DNA from 4 places in the Pseudomonas sp. AC247 genome. Region 2 is predicted to be linked to each of the others. Evidence: predicted binding sites of a transcription regulator. Region 2 holds the regulator's gene; each other region holds the start of a gene.

Region 1 (4,209 bases), 730 kb from region 2:
GCTACGCCGAGGATTTCGATTTGCCGGAACTGGTGCGCGCCAACAAATCGCGGATCAACGGCATGCGCGTCAAGGTCAAGGGCGACATCTTTCTCGCCGACATCGCGCCGCTGCAGTCAGAGCATGACGACAGCGAAGCCATGGCCGGTGCGGTGCTGACATTGCATCGCGCGGATCGTGTGGGCGAGCGTATCTACAACGTGCGTAAACAAGAGCTGCGCGGTTTCGACAGCATCTTCCAGAGTTCGAAAGTCATGGCGGCGGTGGTGCGTGAAGCCCGGCGCATGGCACCGCTGGATGCGCCTCTATTAATTGAAGGGGAAACCGGCACCGGCAAGGAGCTGCTGGCGCGCGCCTGCCACCTCGCCAGCCCGCGCGGGCAATCGCCGTTAATGGCACTCAACTGCGCTGGCCTGCCGGAATCGATGGCCGAAACCGAGTTGTTCGGCTACGGCCCTGGCGCGTTCGAAGGCGCTCGCGCCGAAGGCAAGCTCGGCCTGCTGGAACTGACGGCGGGCGGCACGCTGTTTCTCGACGGCGTTGGCGAAATGAGCCCGCGCTTGCAGGTGAAGTTGCTGCGCTTTCTGCAAGACGGCTGCTTCCGTCGTGTCGGCAGCGATGAAGAGGTTTATCTGGATGTGCGGGTGATCTGCGCGACGCAGGTCGACTTATCGGAATTGTGCGCGCGCGGCGAGTTTCGCCAGGATTTGTATCACCGTTTGAACGTGCTCTCGCTGCACATTCCGCCACTGCGCGAATGCCTTGATGGGTTGACGCCGCTGGTTGAACACTTCCTCGATCAGGCCAGTCGGCAGATCGGTTGCCCGTTGCCGAAACTGGCGCCGGCGGCGATGGATCGGCTCAGTCATTACCATTGGCCGGGCAACGTGCGGCAATTGGAGAACGTGCTGTTCCAGGCGGTTTCGTTGTGCGATGGCGGCACGGTGAAAGCCGAGCATATTCGCCTGCCGGATTACGGCGTGCGTCAGCCGCTTGGCGATTTTTCGCTGGAGGGCGGGCTCGACGAGATTGTCGGGCGCTTCGAGAAAGCGGTGCTGGAGCGTTTGTATTCCGAGCATCCGAGCAGCCGGCAGTTGGGTAAGCGGCTGGGGGTTTCGCACACCACCATTGCCAACAAACTGCGTGAATACGAAGTCGGCAAAGACCCCGAAAGCTAAAAGCAACACAGTGGTGAGAAGAACTTTTGTGGCGAGGGGATTTATCCCCGATCGGCTGCGCAGCAGTCGCAAAACCTGCAAATGAGGTCGTCCTGAAGGAAAAGCGGGGCGGCTTCGCCACCCATCGGGGATAAATCCCCTCGCCACAGGGTTATTCATCCAGCCTGAGATCGGGATTGCCGCCAAACGGCATAACACCGCCGGTTTTTCGACTTCGATACATTTCCCCAATCCTCTAAATCTCTCCCAAGTCCTTTGTTTACCGGGCCGCGCGCCGCCAGAAAAAAGTTGGTCTGCAAATTGCTTATGGCTCAGCAGTACAGCAGTGGGCGGCAAACGTCCGGCATGCAGAGGAAAGAGTGTGGACAAGTACCTTTATGTGGCAATGACCGGCGCCAGCCAGAACGCACTGGCGCAAAAGGCGCATGCCAACAACCTGGCGAACATCTCCACCAACGGTTTTCAGCGCGACCTGGAGCAGGCGCGTTCGATGCCGGTGTTTGGTGACGTCTTTCCGGCGCGTGCGTTTGCCATGAGCGAACGGCCCGCCACCGACTTCACGCCAGGCTCGCTGGTGCAGACCGGTCGGGACCTCGACGTCGCCGTGACCGGCAACGGTTTTATCGCCGTGCAGAACCCTAACGGTGGCGAAAGCTACGTGCGCACCGGCAGCCTCAACATCGACGCCCTTGGCGTACTGCGCGCCGGCAACGGCATGCCGGTCATGGGCAACGGCGGTCCGATCGCCGTGCCGCCAGAGCAGCAAGTCGAAGTCGGCGAAGACGGCACCATCAGCATTCGTGCAATGGGTGAAGGCCCGCGCGTCATGGCGGAAGTCGACCGCATCAAGCTGGTCAACCCCGACATCAAGAACATGAACAAAGGCCTCGACGGCTCGATTTATACCAAGGACGGCCAACCGGCGCCGGCCGATGCCAACGTCAAACTGGTCTCGGGTTTCCTTGAGTCGAGCAACGTCAATGCCGTCGAAGAGATGACCTCGGTGCTGGCGCTGGCCAAGCAGTTCGAGTTGCACGTCAAGATGATGAACACCGCCAAAGACGACGACCAGGCCATGGCTCGGGTCTTGCAGATCAGCTAATTATCAGAACGTCGCGCCGTAAAACAGGCGCACGAGGAGAATCGAATGCTTCCGGCTCTATGGGTTGCCAAAACAGGTCTGTCCGCCCAGGACACCAACCTGACTACTATTTCCAACAACCTGGCCAACGTCTCGACCACGGGTTTCAAACGTGACCGCGCCGAGTTCCAGGACCTGCTGTATCAGATCAAGCGTCAGCCAGGCGCCCAGTCGACTCAGGACAGCGAACTGCCGTCGGGTCTGCAAGTGGGTACCGGTGTGCGCATCGTCGGCACGCAGAAAAACTTCACTGCCGGCAGCCTGCAAACCACCGAGCAGCCGCTCGACCTGGCGGTAGACGGTCGCGGTTTCTTCCAGATCCTGCAGCCGGACGGCACCACGTCCTACACCCGTGACGGTACCTTCCACCTCGACTCCAACGGTCAGGTGGTGAACGCCAGCGGCTTCGCCCTGGAGCCAGCGATTGTCATCCCGAACAACGCCCAGACTTTCACGGTCGGTCGTGACGGCACCGTGTCGATCACCGTTGCCGGCAACCCGGCTTCGCAAGTGATCGGCAACCTGCAAACTGCCGACTTCATCAACCCGGCCGGCCTGCAAGCCGTGGGCAACAACCTGTTCCTGGAAACCGCCGCTTCCGGCGCACCGCAAGTCGGTACGCCAGGCCTGAACGGTTTCGGTACCACGCTGCAGAACACCCTGGAAACGTCCAACGTCAGCACCGTTGAAGAGATGGTCAACATGATCACCACTCAGCGCGCCTACGAGATGAACTCCAAGGTGATCTCCACCGCCGACCAGATGCTCTCGTTCGTAACGCAGAATCTGTAATCAAGTCTATGAGGCGGCCATGAGGTCGCCTGCAACACCGTGAGGTAGGGTCATGAATCGCTTCGTATCTGTTCTGGCATTGAGTGGGGTCGTCTCGCTCGCGGGCTGCGTCGCTCCGACGCCCAAGCCCAATGACCCTTACTACGCTCCGGTGTTGCCGCGCACGCCGTTGCCGGCGGCCGCCAATAACGGCTCGATCTATCAGGCCGGCTTCGAGCAGAACCTGTACAGCGATCGCAAGGCGTTCCGGGTCGGTGACATCATCACCATCACCCTGAACGAGCGCACGCAGGCGAGCAAGAACGCCAACTCGCAGATGGACAAGAACAGTGACAACAAGATCGGCCTGACCTCGTTGTTCGGTTCCAGCCTGACCACCAACAACCCGATTGGCGGCAACGACCTGAGTCTGAACGCTGGCTACAGTGCCGACCGCTCGACCAAGGGTGATGCCAAGTCCGGGCAGAGCAACAGCCTGACCGGTTCGATCACTGTGACCGTCGCCGACGTGCTGCCCAACGGCATCATCGCCGTGCGCGGCGAGAAGTGGCTGACGCTGAACACGGGTGACGAATTGGTCCGCATTGCCGGCCTGGTGCGCGCCGATGACATCGCCACGGACAACACCGTGTCGTCGACCCGGGTCGCCGATGCTCGCATCACCTACTCGGGTACCGGCGCGTTTGCCGATACGAGTCAGCCAGGCTGGTTCGACCGTTTCTTCCTCAGCCCGCTGTTCCCTTTCTAGGTGGCTACGTTGAATTTCAAACACCTGATGCTGGCTGCGACCTTGATGTCCGCAGCCTTTGGTGCCCACGCCGAGCGGCTGAAAGATATCGCCAGCATTTCCGGCGTGCGTTCCAACCAGTTGATCGGTTACGGCCTGGTGGTCGGGCTTAACGGCACCGGCGACCAGACGACGCAAACCCCGTTCACCCTGCAGACCTTCAACAACATGCTCTCGCAGTTCGGTATCAAGGTACCGCCGGGATCGGGCAACGTGCAGCTGAAAAACGTCGCGGCGGTGTCGATCAGTGCCGACTTGCCGGCGTTCGCCAAACCGGGTCAGCAGGTCGACATCACAGTGTCCTCGATCGG
Region 2 (4,209 bases):
CGATTGCTCGCGGCAAAACGTGGTAGCCACTTGTGCAGGTAGGTGAAGATGTCCTGAAACATTTCTTCAACGTCGGGCTGTGCTGCCAGATACTCGGCCACCGGTGCATCGAGGCCGGACTGTTCGCGCAGTTCCGGTTTCCAGTAGGGGTTGGGCAGGCAGCGCACATCAAAGACCAGATCTGCATCCACCGGCATGCCGCGCTTGAAACCGAATGACTCGACCAGAAACGCCGTGCCCGGCTCCGGCTGATTCAGCAGACGCAGCTTGATGGTGTCGCGCAACTGGTACAGGTTCAGATTGGTGGTGTTGATCTTCAGGTCGGCGAGATCGGCGATCGGGCCGAGCAGGGCAGTTTCATCGTGAATCGCTTCGGCCAGCGAGCGGTTGGCATTGCTCAGCGGGTGGCGGCGGCGAGTTTCGGAGAAACGCTTGAGCAGGGTTTCTTCATCGGCATCAAGATAAAGCACATCACATTGAATGTGCTTGCTGCGGGCATCTTCGAGCAGTTCGGGAAAGCGGCTCAGGTGACTCGGCAGGTTGCGCGCGTCAATCGACACGGCGACCAGCGGTTGCGCAAGCTCCGTGTGGATCAGTGCGCGCTCGGCCAGCTCTGGCAGCAAACCTGCCGGCAGGTTGTCGATGCAGTAGTAACCGTTGTCCTCAAGGACATCAAGGGCGGTGCTTTTACCCGAGCCGGAACGGCCGCTGACGATGATCAAGCGCATGATTACTGCCCGTTTTGCTCGTCCAGAACGACCTGGTACAAGGCTTCGTTGCTCGCGGCGCTGCGCAATTTGTCACGCACGTCCTTGCGGTCGAGCATGCTGGCGATCTGACGCAGCAACTCCAGGTGCGCATCGGTAGCGGCTTCCGGGACCAGCAAGACAAACAGCAGGTCAACCGGCGCGCCGTCAATGGCGTCGAAATCGATGGGGGCTTGAAGGTGCATCAACGCACTGATGGGCGTTTCGCAGCCTTTGAGGCGGCAGTGAGGAATGGCGATGCCGTTGCCAAAACCGGTAGAACCGAGTTTTTCACGGGCAATCAGGGCCTCGAAGACATCTTGCATCTCCAGATCCGGCACTTCGCGGGCGATCAGGTTGGCAATTTGTTCGAGGGCTTTCTTTTTACTGCCGCCCGGCACGTTCACGAGGGAACGGCCGGGGGTCAGGATACTTTCAAGTCGGATCATGGGGTGGGGGGTTATCGACCGGTCGCGCCCTGGAGCAGGCTCTGGGTCTTTTCCTTATGCTTTTTGAGTTGTTTATCCAGCTTGTCGGTCAAGGCGTCGATCGCCGCGTACATATCGGTATGTTCCGCGTTAGCGACCACTTCGCTGCCGGGTATATGCAAGGTGGCTTCGATTTTCTGCTTCAGCTTTTCGACGCACATCGTGACCTGCACGTTGGTGATCTTGTCGAAATGGCGCTCCAGTCGTTGGAGTTTTTCCTCGATATAGGAACGCAGAGGTTGGGTCACTTCCAGTTGGTGTCCACTGATGTTGACTTGCATACAGCTTCTCCTTCGTTGCCAGTGCATAAAGCGGCAGGCTGGATAGCCTGCCACTGGAACGCTGTAACGTGGCTTACATCAACCGCTTGCGTTCGCTCGAAGGCGCGATCCCTAAGGATTCGCGGTACTTGGCGACGGTGCGGCGAGCCACCTGAATGCCTTGTGCCTCCAGTAAACCAGCGATCTTGCTGTCACTCAACGGCTTTTTCTGATTTTCCGCGGCAACCAGTTTTTTGATGATCGCGCGGATCGCCGTGGACGAGCATTCGCCGCCTTCGGAGGTGCTGACGTGGCTTGAGAAAAAGTATTTCAGCTCATAAATACCGCGCGGGGTATGCATGAATTTCTGTGTGGTCACCCGGGAAATCGTTGATTCATGCATGCCCACCGCTTCGGCGATGTCGTGCAAGACCAACGGTTTCATGGCTTCGTCGCCGTACTCCAGAAAACCGCGCTGATGCTCGACGATCTGGGTGGCAACTTTCATCAGGGTTTCATTGCGGCTCTGCAGGCTCTTGATGAACCAGCGCGCTTCCTGCAACTGATTGCGCATGAAGGTGTTGTCGGCGCTGGTGTCGGCGCGACGGACGAATCCGGCGTATTGCGCATTGACGCGCAGGCGTGGCACCGATTCCTGATTCAGCTCGACCAGCCAGCGCTCGTTGTCCTTGCGCACGATCACGTCAGGCACAACGTACTCGGCCTCAGTGGATTCGATCTGCGAACCCGGACGCGGATTGAGGCTCTGCACCAGCTCGATGACCTGGCGCAGCTCGTCTTCCTTGAGCTTCATGCGGCGCATCAACTGGCTGTAATCGCGACTGCCAAGCAGGTCGATGTAGTCCGTGACCAGACGCTTGGCTTCTGCCAGCCATGGTGTCTTGGCCGGCAACTGGCGCAATTGCAGCAACAGGCATTCGCCAAGGTTGCGCGCACCGATACCGGCCGGTTCGAATTGCTGGATGCGGTGCAGGACGGCTTCAATCTCGTCCAGCTCGATGTCCAGTTCCGGGTCGAACGCTTCGAGGATTTCTTCGAGGGTTTCGTCCAGATAGCCCTGATTGTTGATGCAATCGATCAGGGTCACGGCGATCAGGCGATCGGTGTCGGACATCGGGGCGAGGTTCAGTTGCCACAGCAGGTGGCTTTGCAGGCTTTCGCCGGCGGAGGTGCGGGTGGTGAAATCCCACTCGTCATCGTCGCTGCTGGGCAGGCTGCTGGCGCTGGTCTGGTAGACGTCTTCCCAGGCGGTGTCGACCGGCAGTTCGTTGGGAATGCGTTCGCTCCAATCGCCTTCTTCGAGGTTGTCGACGGTCGGCGCGGTTTCCTGGTAGGACGGTTCCTGGATCTCGGCGGGCTTCTGTTCAGCGTTGTCGGCCAAGGGGTCGGAATTGTCGAAGTCTTCGCCTTCTTCCTGGCGTTCGAGCATCGGATTGGATTCCAGTGCCTCCTGGATTTCCTGTTGCAGATCCAGGGTCGACAATTGGAGCAGGCGGATGGCCTGTTGCAGCTGCGGTGTCATCGTCAGCTGCTGGCCCATTCTCAAGACTAGCGATGGTTTCATGGCAGGGGCTTAACACCTTATTCGCCGGCGCTATGCGCCATCCACTACAGGGCGCCGAAGCGCCAAACTTAAGCAAATTATATGCCTGAAACTGAAGTGTTTGCCTAGAGCGCTGTAACAATTAAAGCGTATAAAAAGCTGCTTCATCGATACAGCGCCCTCGCGAATCACCAGGATGCTGTCGCGCTTACAGGCGGAACTCGTGACCCAGATACACTTCCTTGACCAGATCGTTGGCCAGGATGGTTTCTGCGTCACCTTCGGCGATCAGTTGACCGTCGTTGACGATGTACGCGGTTTCGCAGATATCCAGGGTCTCACGCACGTTGTGGTCGGTGATCAATACGCCGATGCCCTTGGCCTTGAGGTGGTGGATGATCTGCTTGATGTCGCCGACCGAGATCGGGTCGACACCGGCAAACGGTTCGTCGAGCAGGATGAATTTCGGCGCGGTGGCCAGTGCGCGGGCAATTTCCACGCGGCGGCGTTCACCACCCGACAGGCTCATGCCGAGATTGTCGCGGATGTGGCTGATGTGGAATTCCTGCAGCAGGCTTTCCAGCTCCTTGCGACGACCAGCCTTGTCGAGTTCCTGACGGGTTTCGAGGATGGCCATGATGTTGTCGGCGACCGACAGTTTGCGGAAGATCGACGCTTCTTGCGGCAGATAGCCGATACCGGCCTTGGCACGACCGTGCATCGGCTGGTGGCTGACGTCCAGATCATCGATCAGTACGCGGCCCTGATCGGCCTGCACCAGGCCGACGATCATGTAGAAGCACGTGGTCTTGCCGGCGCCGTTGGGGCCGAGCAGGCCGACGATCTGGCCGCTGTCGATCGACAGGCTGACGTCACGCACGACCTGGCGGCTTTTATAGGCCTTGGCCAGGTGCTGAGCTTTCAGAGTTGCCATTACTGGGTTTTCTCTTCGGTTTTCTTCTTCGGCTGGATCACCATGTCGATGCGCGGACGCGCCTCGGTGACCTTGCTGCCGGTAGCGCGACCGGCGCTGGCAAGTTTTTTCACCGTGTCATAGACGATCTTCTCGCCCTGAGTGGTGTTGTTGTCTTTATCGACAACCTTGGCCTTGTCGATCAGCACAACGCGGTTTTGCGCGGCGTGGTACTGGA
Region 3 (4,209 bases), 1.3 Mb from region 2:
GACGACCTGCCGAAACCGGCAGACTGATCTGGCAACCAAGCACGCTGGCCTTGAAGTGCGCCGGGAGGTCGTCCAGGCCTTCGTCGTTATGCTCATAGCCGTCTGTTCCTTGTGGGATCAGACGATTGAAAAATCGTTCGAAGTCGCGACGGACCGCCGGATCGGCGTTCTCGTTGATGGTCAACGACGCCGAGGTGTGCTGCAGCCACAAATGCAACAGACCGACCCGGCACTCCCTGAGTTCAGGCAGGCCAGCGAGTAACTCGTCCGTTACCAGATGAAAGCCCCGGGGCCGTGCCCGCAGGGTTATCAGAGTCTGTTGCCACATACAGTTCTCCGCACGTTCGGGGCGCATTCTAGCGCGCTCTGGGAAAAAACAAAGGCCCTAATATTCGCTCAATGATGTAAGCCATTGGCCGGTGAAAAACCGCCGTCGTAAACACGACTAAAGGCGTACGAAAAATCCTTTCAGCCTGTCGCTTAATGACAAATCCCGGACAAAAAAATGCCCGGCGAACCGGGCAATTTTTTTCAGTGCGCGTACTTACAGGTTGTAGCCGCGTTCGTTGTGTTGTGCCAGATCGAGGCCAACCGACTCTTCTTCCTCGGTCACACGCAGACCCATGACGGCGTCCAGGACCTTGAGGATGACGAAGGTGACGATCGCGGTGTAGATCACTGTGAAGCCGACGCCTTTTACCTGAATCCAGACTTGCGCGCCGATATCGGTGACGGTGCCGAAGCCACCCAGAGCCGGCGCAGCGAACACACCGGTAAGGATCGCGCCGAGAATACCGCCGATACCGTGTACGCCGAACGCGTCCAGGGAATCGTCATAACCGAGTTTGCGTTTCAGCGTGGTGGCGCAGAAGAAGCACACCACACCTGCGGCCAGACCGATCACCAGTGCGCCCATCGGGCCCACAGTGCCGGCAGCCGGAGTGATCGCGACCAGACCGGCAACCACACCCGATGCGATACCCAGTGCGCTTGGCTTGCCGTGGGTGACCCACTCGGCAAACATCCAGCCCAGCGCCGCCGCAGCGGTAGCGATTTGGGTGACCAGCATCGCCATGCCGGCGGTGCCGTTGGCCGCCGCAGCGGAACCGGCGTTGAAGCCGAACCAGCCGACCCACAGCATCGCCGCGCCCATCAGGGTGTAACCGAGGTTGTGCGGAGCCATCGGGGTGGTCGGGAAGCCTTTGCGCTTGCCCAACACCAGGCAGCAGATCAGACCGGCCACACCGGCGTTGATGTGCACCACGGTGCCGCCGGCGAAGTCGAGCACGCCCCAGTCCCACATCAGGCCGCCGTTGCCGGACCAGACCATGTGCGCGATCGGTGCATAAACCAGGGTGAACCAGATGCCCATGAAGATCAGCATCGCGGAGAACTTCATCCGCTCAGCGAACGCGCCGACGATCAGCGCCGGGGTGATGATCGCGAAGGTCATCTGGAAGGTGATGAACACCGCCTCAGGGAACAGCGCCGCAGGGCCGGTCAGGCTCGAAGGCGTGACACCGGCGAGGAACGCCTTGCCCATACCGCCGAAGAACGAGTTGAAATTGACGACGCCCTGCTCCATGCCGGTGGTGTCGAACGCGATGCTGTAGCCATAAATGACCCACAGGATGCTGATCAGACCGGTAATGGCGAAGCACTGCATCATCACGGAAAGAATGTTTTTCGAGCGAACCATGCCGCCGTAGAACAGCGCCAGGCCCGGGATGGTCATGAACAGCACGAGGGCTGTCGAGGTGAGCATCCAGGCAGTGTCGCCGGAATTGAGGACCGGGGCCGCCACTTCGTCTGCCGCCATAGCAAGGCCGGGCATTACGATAGACAACAGGGCTCCTAGCCCTGCGAATTTACGCAGAGTCATATTGTTTTCTCCTGGGGCGTTGGGGTTTGTGGCGGCGCTTAGATCGCGTCGGTATCGGTTTCGCCGGTACGGATGCGAATCGCCTGTTCCAGATTGACCACGAAGATCTTGCCGTCACCGATCTTGCCGGTGTTGGCCGCTTTGGTTATCGCCTCGATAACCCGATCCAGATCCTTGTCGTCGATGGCCACGTCGATTTTCACCTTGGGCAGAAAATCGACCACATATTCCGCGCCGCGATACAGCTCGGTGTGACCCTTCTGCCGGCCGAAGCCTTTGACTTCAGTAACGGTAATGCCCTGCACGCCGATTTCGGACAGCGACTCGCGCACGTCGTCCAACTTGAACGGCTTGATGATGGCAGTGACTAGCTTCATGAAAACTCTCTCCCGAATTGGTGGACTTGCCCCAGGAAAACAAACCCGACTCAAGTCTAAGCGCAGTGCCTGGCTTTGTAACGCATCGTCGGCCGTACCTGCCCGACTGACGCCAGCTAACCGCTGCCGACGAAACTCCCCGCTCCGCCTGCCGCACTGCATTCGTCACAGCGACTGCATCAGTGCATGGGTCGAAGGTGACTAAGCAGAAAGCTTGCCATCTCGCCAAAAACCTCTGATTTCAATCCCTTGGCCGCTGTCGCACGCCATCCCGTGCAAAACCCCATCCGGATACGCACAACAACGGTGCGTCGCCGTCCGTCCGCCTGCGCGAAAAGCGTGCATCCCTGACCACGGGATTGACTATAGACACTGCGTGATACACTGCCGGCCATTGTTTCCAGGACATCCACCATGCTCGCGCCCAAAGACTTCCTCGACGCCCTGAGCGGCACCGCCTCCCGCCTCTTCAGCGGCGACACCCCGCTGCCGAAAGCCGAAATTGAAAGCCAGTTCAAGATGCTGCTGCAGAGTGCCTTCAGCAAACTCGACCTGGTCAGCCGCGAAGAATTCGACAGCCAGATGGTCGTACTGGCCCGCACTCGCGCCCGCCTCGAAAGCCTCGAAGCCAAAGTCGCCGAGATGGAAGCCAAGCTGACACCGCCAGCCGAATAACGCATCCACCTGTAGGAGCTGCCGAAGGCTGCGATATTTTGATCCTCAGCCCTTCAACCATCCCGGCAACGTCCTACAACCTGCACCACCGCCGTCCGATTGCGCCGAAAAGCCCAGGTTTCTAAGCTCACCCGATGCTGAATGTTCAGCACCGGGTTTGGCGACCCGAACAGCTTAAGGCGCACGACAACCATGATGGCGGCTACATTACCGCCACATCGTTTCATGGCGGTTGTGCGTGGGAGACCTTCGGGTCTGCCGGGTTCCTTTTGCTCCGGTTCGCCAACCCGCGTACAACTGCCACCCAATCGTTTGGCGACGATTGAGGGCAGCCCCTTAAGCAAGAGGAACTGCTCAATGAATCAAGAAGAGACTTATCTGACCCCGCACATTTTCACCCGCCACAAACTCCCCCTCCACGCCCTCCTCATCCAGAACCAACCCTGGTTCTGCGCCCGAGACCTGAGCCGCCTGCTGCACATCTACCTCAACGAACGCATGCTGCGAAAACTCGACCCCGACCAATACCAAACCCGTAAAACCCTGATCCACAACCAGATCGAAAACACCCTGCTGATCAGCGAATCAGGCATCTACGCCCTCCTCGTCTACCACTACTGCCCCGAATACCGAGCGCTGCGCGAATGGCTCACCCACCAAGTCATCCCCACCCTGCGCGACGCCCAACACCCCACCACAAGCGAACGCCCACACCTGAGCCTGCTCAGTTGGCCGGACATGACATTGAGTTTGTTGCACTGGAATAACCAGCAGTGGATACGGTTACAAGATGTGCCGCAGATGATGGTGGAACGGGAACAGACCAAGCGCCCAATGACGGGGCCATGGTGGAAAAGAGCTTCGCGAATGCTGCAATCGCTATAAACCCGCATGCCGGAGCTGGGCCCTGCGCAAATCGTAAGTCGATTGGAGATTCATCCAGAACTCAGGCGTAGTGTTGAGATGAGTGGCAAGGCTGATTGCCAGATCGGCGCAGATCCCGAGCTGGCATTTCACAAGCTTTTCGATCTCACTTTCGGGCCAGTTCGTGGGCATGGCCAGATCCATGACGGTCATGCCCGACGGCTGCATGAATTCCTTATTCAGAACCTCGCCCGGATGAATCGGGCGCATACCATTGCGGTCCATTTTTCGCATCCAGAGACTGCGTTGAGTGGCCAAGCTGGAACATCCGACTCCTGGATACAAGACCTTCATCCCCTTTCGGCGTCCTACAACTATTAGGGCATGGCCCTACAAACATCAGCGTCTGCG
Region 4 (4,209 bases), 4.5 Mb from region 2:
CACCCTGACCCCGTATTCCGGCAAGTTTGCCGGTTACCGCATCCGCAAGGGCCGGCTCAACCTCGACCTGCATTACCTGATCACCAAGGGCCAGCTCAAAGCCGAAAACAAAGTGGTGGTCGAACAATTGCAGCTCGGCGAAAAAGTCGACAGCCCGGATGCCGTGAGCCTGCCGCTGAAACTGGCGATTGCCCTGCTCAAGGACGTCGACGGCAAGATTTCCATCGAACTGCCAGTGACCGGCGACTTGAACAATCCGCAGTTCAGCGTGATGCCGATTGTCTGGCAGACCCTGCGCAACCTCATCGTCAAAGCCGCAGCCGCCCCTTTCAAAATGATTGGCGGACTGATCAGTGGCGGTGGGTCGGAAGACCTTGGCACCGTGTCGTTTGCCCCAGGCTCCAGTGAACTGAGCAAGGATGCCGAAGCCGCGCTGGTCAAACTGTCCCAGGCACTCAAGGAGCGTCCGGCGCTGCGCCTGGAAATCGAAGGCACCGCCGCCAAGAGCAGCGACGGCCCATTGCTCGCCGAGCAACGTCTGGAGCGTGAATACCAGTACAATTACTACAAGATGCTCCAGCGCCGCGGCGACAAAGTGCCGGCTCAGGCATCCCTGATTCAAGTGCCGGACGGTGAGAAAGGTCCGCTGCTTGAAGGCATCTACCGCACCCGCCTGAAAACCCAGCCACCGGCCGAATGGAAGGATCTGGGCAAGGAGGAACGCACGGCGAAGATGCGCGAAGGCGTGATCCAGTTCTGGAGCAGCAGCGATGTGTTGTTACGTCAGTTGGGTCAGGACCGTGCCAGCAGCATCAAGGATTATCTGGTCGACAAAGGCCAATTGGCAGACGACCGCGTGTACTTCATCGACGCCAACCTTGGCGAGGCCGAAAGCGATGGCCGCGTGGTGACGCAAATGCATCTGGATGCCGAATGATGAAACGCCATTGGCTGGCCGCGCTGACACTGACCTTCGCTACCGGCCATGCCGTGGCGTCCGACACGCTGCGCTGTGGCAGCCAATTGATCAGCCTCGGCGATCGCTCCAGCGAAGTCCTGCAAAAGTGTGGCGAACCGGTCAGCCGCGATGTGTTGGGCTACAAGCGCAGCGCCAATCGCCGCGAGGAGTTCCAGGTCGAGGAATGGACGTACGGGCCGAGCAACGGCATGTACCAATACCTGCGCTTTGAAGGCAATCGCCTGCGGCAGATCAACAGCAAACGCGGTCACTGAAAGATCAAAAGATCGCAGCCTGCGGCAGCTCCTACAGGAAACGTATTCCAATGTAGGAGCTGCCGCAGGCTGCGATCTTTTGCTTCTGAAATAGAACAGGCCCCGACACAAGTGCCGGGGCCCGTAATGGTCACATCCGTGTGACCGTTCGCATGAACTCTAAAGTTGCGGCAGACGTATGGCTCGGCCCGTCTGTCGCACCTTCTCCCGGTCCAGGCGAGAAGTCATGCCTTACTCGGCTTTCAGGCCATCAGCGGAGACCGCTTTGACGCCTTTGATTTTCTTGGTGATGTTCACGGCGGTGGTTTTCTGAGCTTCGGTCACAGCTACAGTCGACGACAGCGAAACAACGCCTTTGTTGGTTTCTACTTTGATGTCGGTGCCTGGGATGCCTTTTTCGGTGACCAGGTCGCTTTTGACTTTGGTGGTGATCCAGGTATCGGAAGTAGCTTCTTTAGCTTGGGTAACTTCACCAGCAGCCAAAGTCATTGGAGCAGTCTGAGTGGTTTGGGCGAATGCGCCGGAAGCCATGGTCAGGGTCAGCGCGGTAGCAGCAGCGGCAGTGATAGCGAACTTCTTCATACGAGTAACTCCTGTTTTTCTGGAAAGTCTGCTGCGTGTCTTGTCAGCAGGGTTACCAAGGTAGTTGCGAACGCTGTGCCAACTTTTGAAAATCGATAATATCCTTATAAATCAATAAGATATGAATTAGCCAAATTTTCGAAATCATGCAATTTGCATGACCTCCGGTTTATCTACATGCAAGTTACGGTTTTTTGGAAAGTTCCTAACACGCTGAAAATATTGAAGCTTTTGTGAAGCACCAGACAATAGAAAATGCCCCGACAGTGCGGGGCATTTTTTCTACAGCTACAAACAGGCGCCGTGCGGTTACACCCCAGGGCAACTGGTGGTTGTGTAGTCTTTGGAGCCGGAGAACTTGCAAGTCCAGCCGGTGGTGGCGCTACGGGTCAAGGTGACGGTTTGACCCAATACCGGCGCCGGCGCGTTGAGCAAGGTGCAGGTAATGGTGCCCGTCCCATCGGCGACCTTCCCGGCGGCCGTCAAGGTGCAATTCTGTGTCGCGGCGGTCCCGGCGTTGACGTTGGTGAGGCTCGGATCGGTCGACCCGGCATTGATGACGTCCTCGAAATTGACTTTGAGCGCCGACGCCTCGGCGATCCCTGCGGTGACCTTGGCCCGCGCCTGATACTTGGAATACTGCGGCAAGGCGATGGTCGCCAGAATGCCGATGATCGCCACAACGATCAGCAGCTCGATCAGAGTAAAACCTTGTTGTTTTTTCATAGACACGCTCCATGCATGAGTCGAAATCTCATGATCTGCAAAGGACGCAGCATAGCCCATGCCAATGCCTTCAGGCCCCAGTCATTGGGCGCCCACCCGCTGCCGCGCCCTTTCCTACAACCTCTAACCGCACTATCTGACACTTTTTGTCACCTGCACCCGACGTGTTTGGCGCTGTCACTTGACTAGGCTATAAGTCATGAACTGCAAGCGTGCGGAATCCCCATGAATGACATCGCTCTGAGCGGTCTGGCCAAGCAATTGGTGCAGGCCGAACTGCTCACGGAAAAAAGTGCCCAGCAAGCCTGGCAGCAAGCCCAGCGCAATCGCCTGTCGCTGGTCAGTTACCTGGTGCAGAACAAGCTGGTGAAAGGCTGGCAGGTGGCCGAGATCGCGTCGGAGCATTTCGGCATGGCGTTTCTCGACCTCAACTGCCTCGACAAGGAAACCCAGCCCAAAGGCCTTGTCAGCGAAAAACTTGTGCGCCAACACCACGCGCTACCTCTGTGGCGGCGTGGCAACAAACTGTTCGTCGGCATTTCCGATCCGAGCAATCATCAAGCAATCAACGATATCCAGTTCAGCACCGGCCTGAGCACCGAAGCCATTCTGGTGGAGGACGACAAACTCACCGATGCCATCGAAAAATTCTTCGACACCCACGCCTCCGGCATCGAAGACATGGCCGATGTCGACCTCGACGGCCTCGATGTCGAATCCATCGACGACAGCAAACAGGACGCCATCGGCGGACTCGACGCCGACGATGCGCCGGTGGTGCGCTTCGTTCACAAGATGCTGCTGGATGCGATCAAGAGCGGCTCGTCCGACCTGCACTTCGAACCCTACGAAAAAAACTACCGGGTGCGGATGCGCACCGACGGCATCTTGCGCGAAGTGGCCAAGCCACCGGTGCAGTTGGCAGGACGCATCGCCGCGCGCCTGAAAGTCATGGCCAGCCTCGACATCTCGGAACGGCGCAAGCCCCAGGACGGGCGGATCAAGATGCGCCTGTCGAAGAGCAAGTCGATCGATTTCCGGGTCAACACGCTACCCACGCTGTGGGGCGAAAAAGTGGTGATCCGGATTCTCGACCCGTCCAGCGCGCAGATCGGCATTGACGCCCTCGGTTATGAGCCGGCACAAAAAGACTTGTACATGGCCGCGCTCAAGCAGCCGCAGGGCATGATTCTGGTCACCGGCCCCACGGGCTCGGGTAAAACCGTGTCGCTGTACACCGGCCTGAATATCCTCAACACCGTCGACATCAATATCTCCACCGCCGAAGACCCGGTGGAGATCAACATGGAAGGCATCAACCAGGTCAACGTCAATCCCAAGCAAGGGCTCGACTTTGCCCAGGCCCTGCGCTCGTTTCTGCGACAGGACCCGGACGTGATCATGGTCGGCGAGATTCGCGATCTGGAGACCGCCGAGATCGCGATAAAGGCAGCGCAAACCGGTCACCTCGTGCTCTCGACCCTGCACACCAACAGCGCGGCGGAAACCCTCACACGCCTGCATAACATGGGCATTCCCGGGTTCAACATTGCTACTTCGGTCAGCCTGATCATTGCCCAACGGCTGGCGCGCAAACTCTGCAGCCATTGCAAAAGGCCGATCGAGATCCCCCGGGAAACTCTGATCAAAGAAGGTTTCCCCGAGGAA

The links. The regulator sigma-54, encoded in region 2, starts transcription at its own class of promoters, with help from an activator protein. The targets are predictions, from matches to a motif close to ANTGGCATNNANNTTGCTNT.
Positions count from the first base shown of each region.
Region 1: ACZZ0B_RS18220 (flagellar basal body rod protein FlgF) is a predicted target of sigma-54. The motif match lies at 1,466-1,485, and genes of this name have one in related genera.
Region 3: glnK (P-II family nitrogen regulator) is a predicted target of sigma-54. The motif match lies at 2,462-2,481, and genes of this name have one in related genera.
Region 4: ACZZ0B_RS01435 (pilin) is a predicted target of sigma-54. The motif match lies at 2,588-2,607, and genes of this name have one in related genera.

Region 1 is NZ_OZ409829.1:4,036,033-4,040,241, reverse strand. Features, by position in the region: gene ACZZ0B_RS18225 (sigma-54-dependent transcriptional regulator) at 1-1,178, shown strand, start outside; gene ACZZ0B_RS18220 (flagellar basal body rod protein FlgF) at 1,540-2,280, shown strand; gene flgG (flagellar basal-body rod protein FlgG) at 2,326-3,111, shown strand; gene flgH (flagellar basal body L-ring protein FlgH) at 3,164-3,859, shown strand; gene ACZZ0B_RS18205 (flagellar basal body P-ring protein FlgI) at 3,887-4,209, shown strand, end outside.
Region 2 is NZ_OZ409829.1:4,763,644-4,767,852, reverse strand. Features, by position in the region: gene rapZ (RNase adapter RapZ) at 1-728, opposite strand, end outside; gene ptsN (PTS IIA-like nitrogen regulatory protein PtsN) at 731-1,195, opposite strand; gene hpf (ribosome hibernation-promoting factor, HPF/YfiA family) at 1,207-1,515, opposite strand; gene ACZZ0B_RS21740 (RNA polymerase factor sigma-54) at 1,589-3,079, opposite strand; gene lptB (LPS export ABC transporter ATP-binding protein) at 3,267-3,992, opposite strand; gene lptA (lipopolysaccharide transport periplasmic protein LptA) at 3,992-4,209, opposite strand, start outside.
Region 3 is NZ_OZ409829.1:6,087,295-6,091,503, reverse strand. Features, by position in the region: gene ACZZ0B_RS27560 (secondary thiamine-phosphate synthase enzyme YjbQ) at 1-328, opposite strand, end outside; gene ACZZ0B_RS27555 (ammonium transporter) at 545-1,882, opposite strand; gene glnK (P-II family nitrogen regulator) at 1,921-2,259, opposite strand; gene ACZZ0B_RS27545 (accessory factor UbiK family protein) at 2,674-2,934, shown strand; gene ACZZ0B_RS27540 (BRO-N domain-containing protein) at 3,292-3,819, shown strand; gene ACZZ0B_RS27535 (HigA family addiction module antitoxin) at 3,814-4,083, opposite strand.
Region 4 is NZ_OZ409829.1:287,511-291,719, reverse strand. Features, by position in the region: gene ACZZ0B_RS01450 (DUF748 domain-containing protein) at 1-937, shown strand, start outside; gene ACZZ0B_RS01445 (DUF2845 domain-containing protein) at 937-1,233, shown strand; gene ACZZ0B_RS01440 (BON domain-containing protein) at 1,465-1,815, opposite strand; gene ACZZ0B_RS01435 (pilin) at 2,125-2,541, opposite strand; gene pilB (type IV-A pilus assembly ATPase PilB) at 2,767-4,209, shown strand, end outside.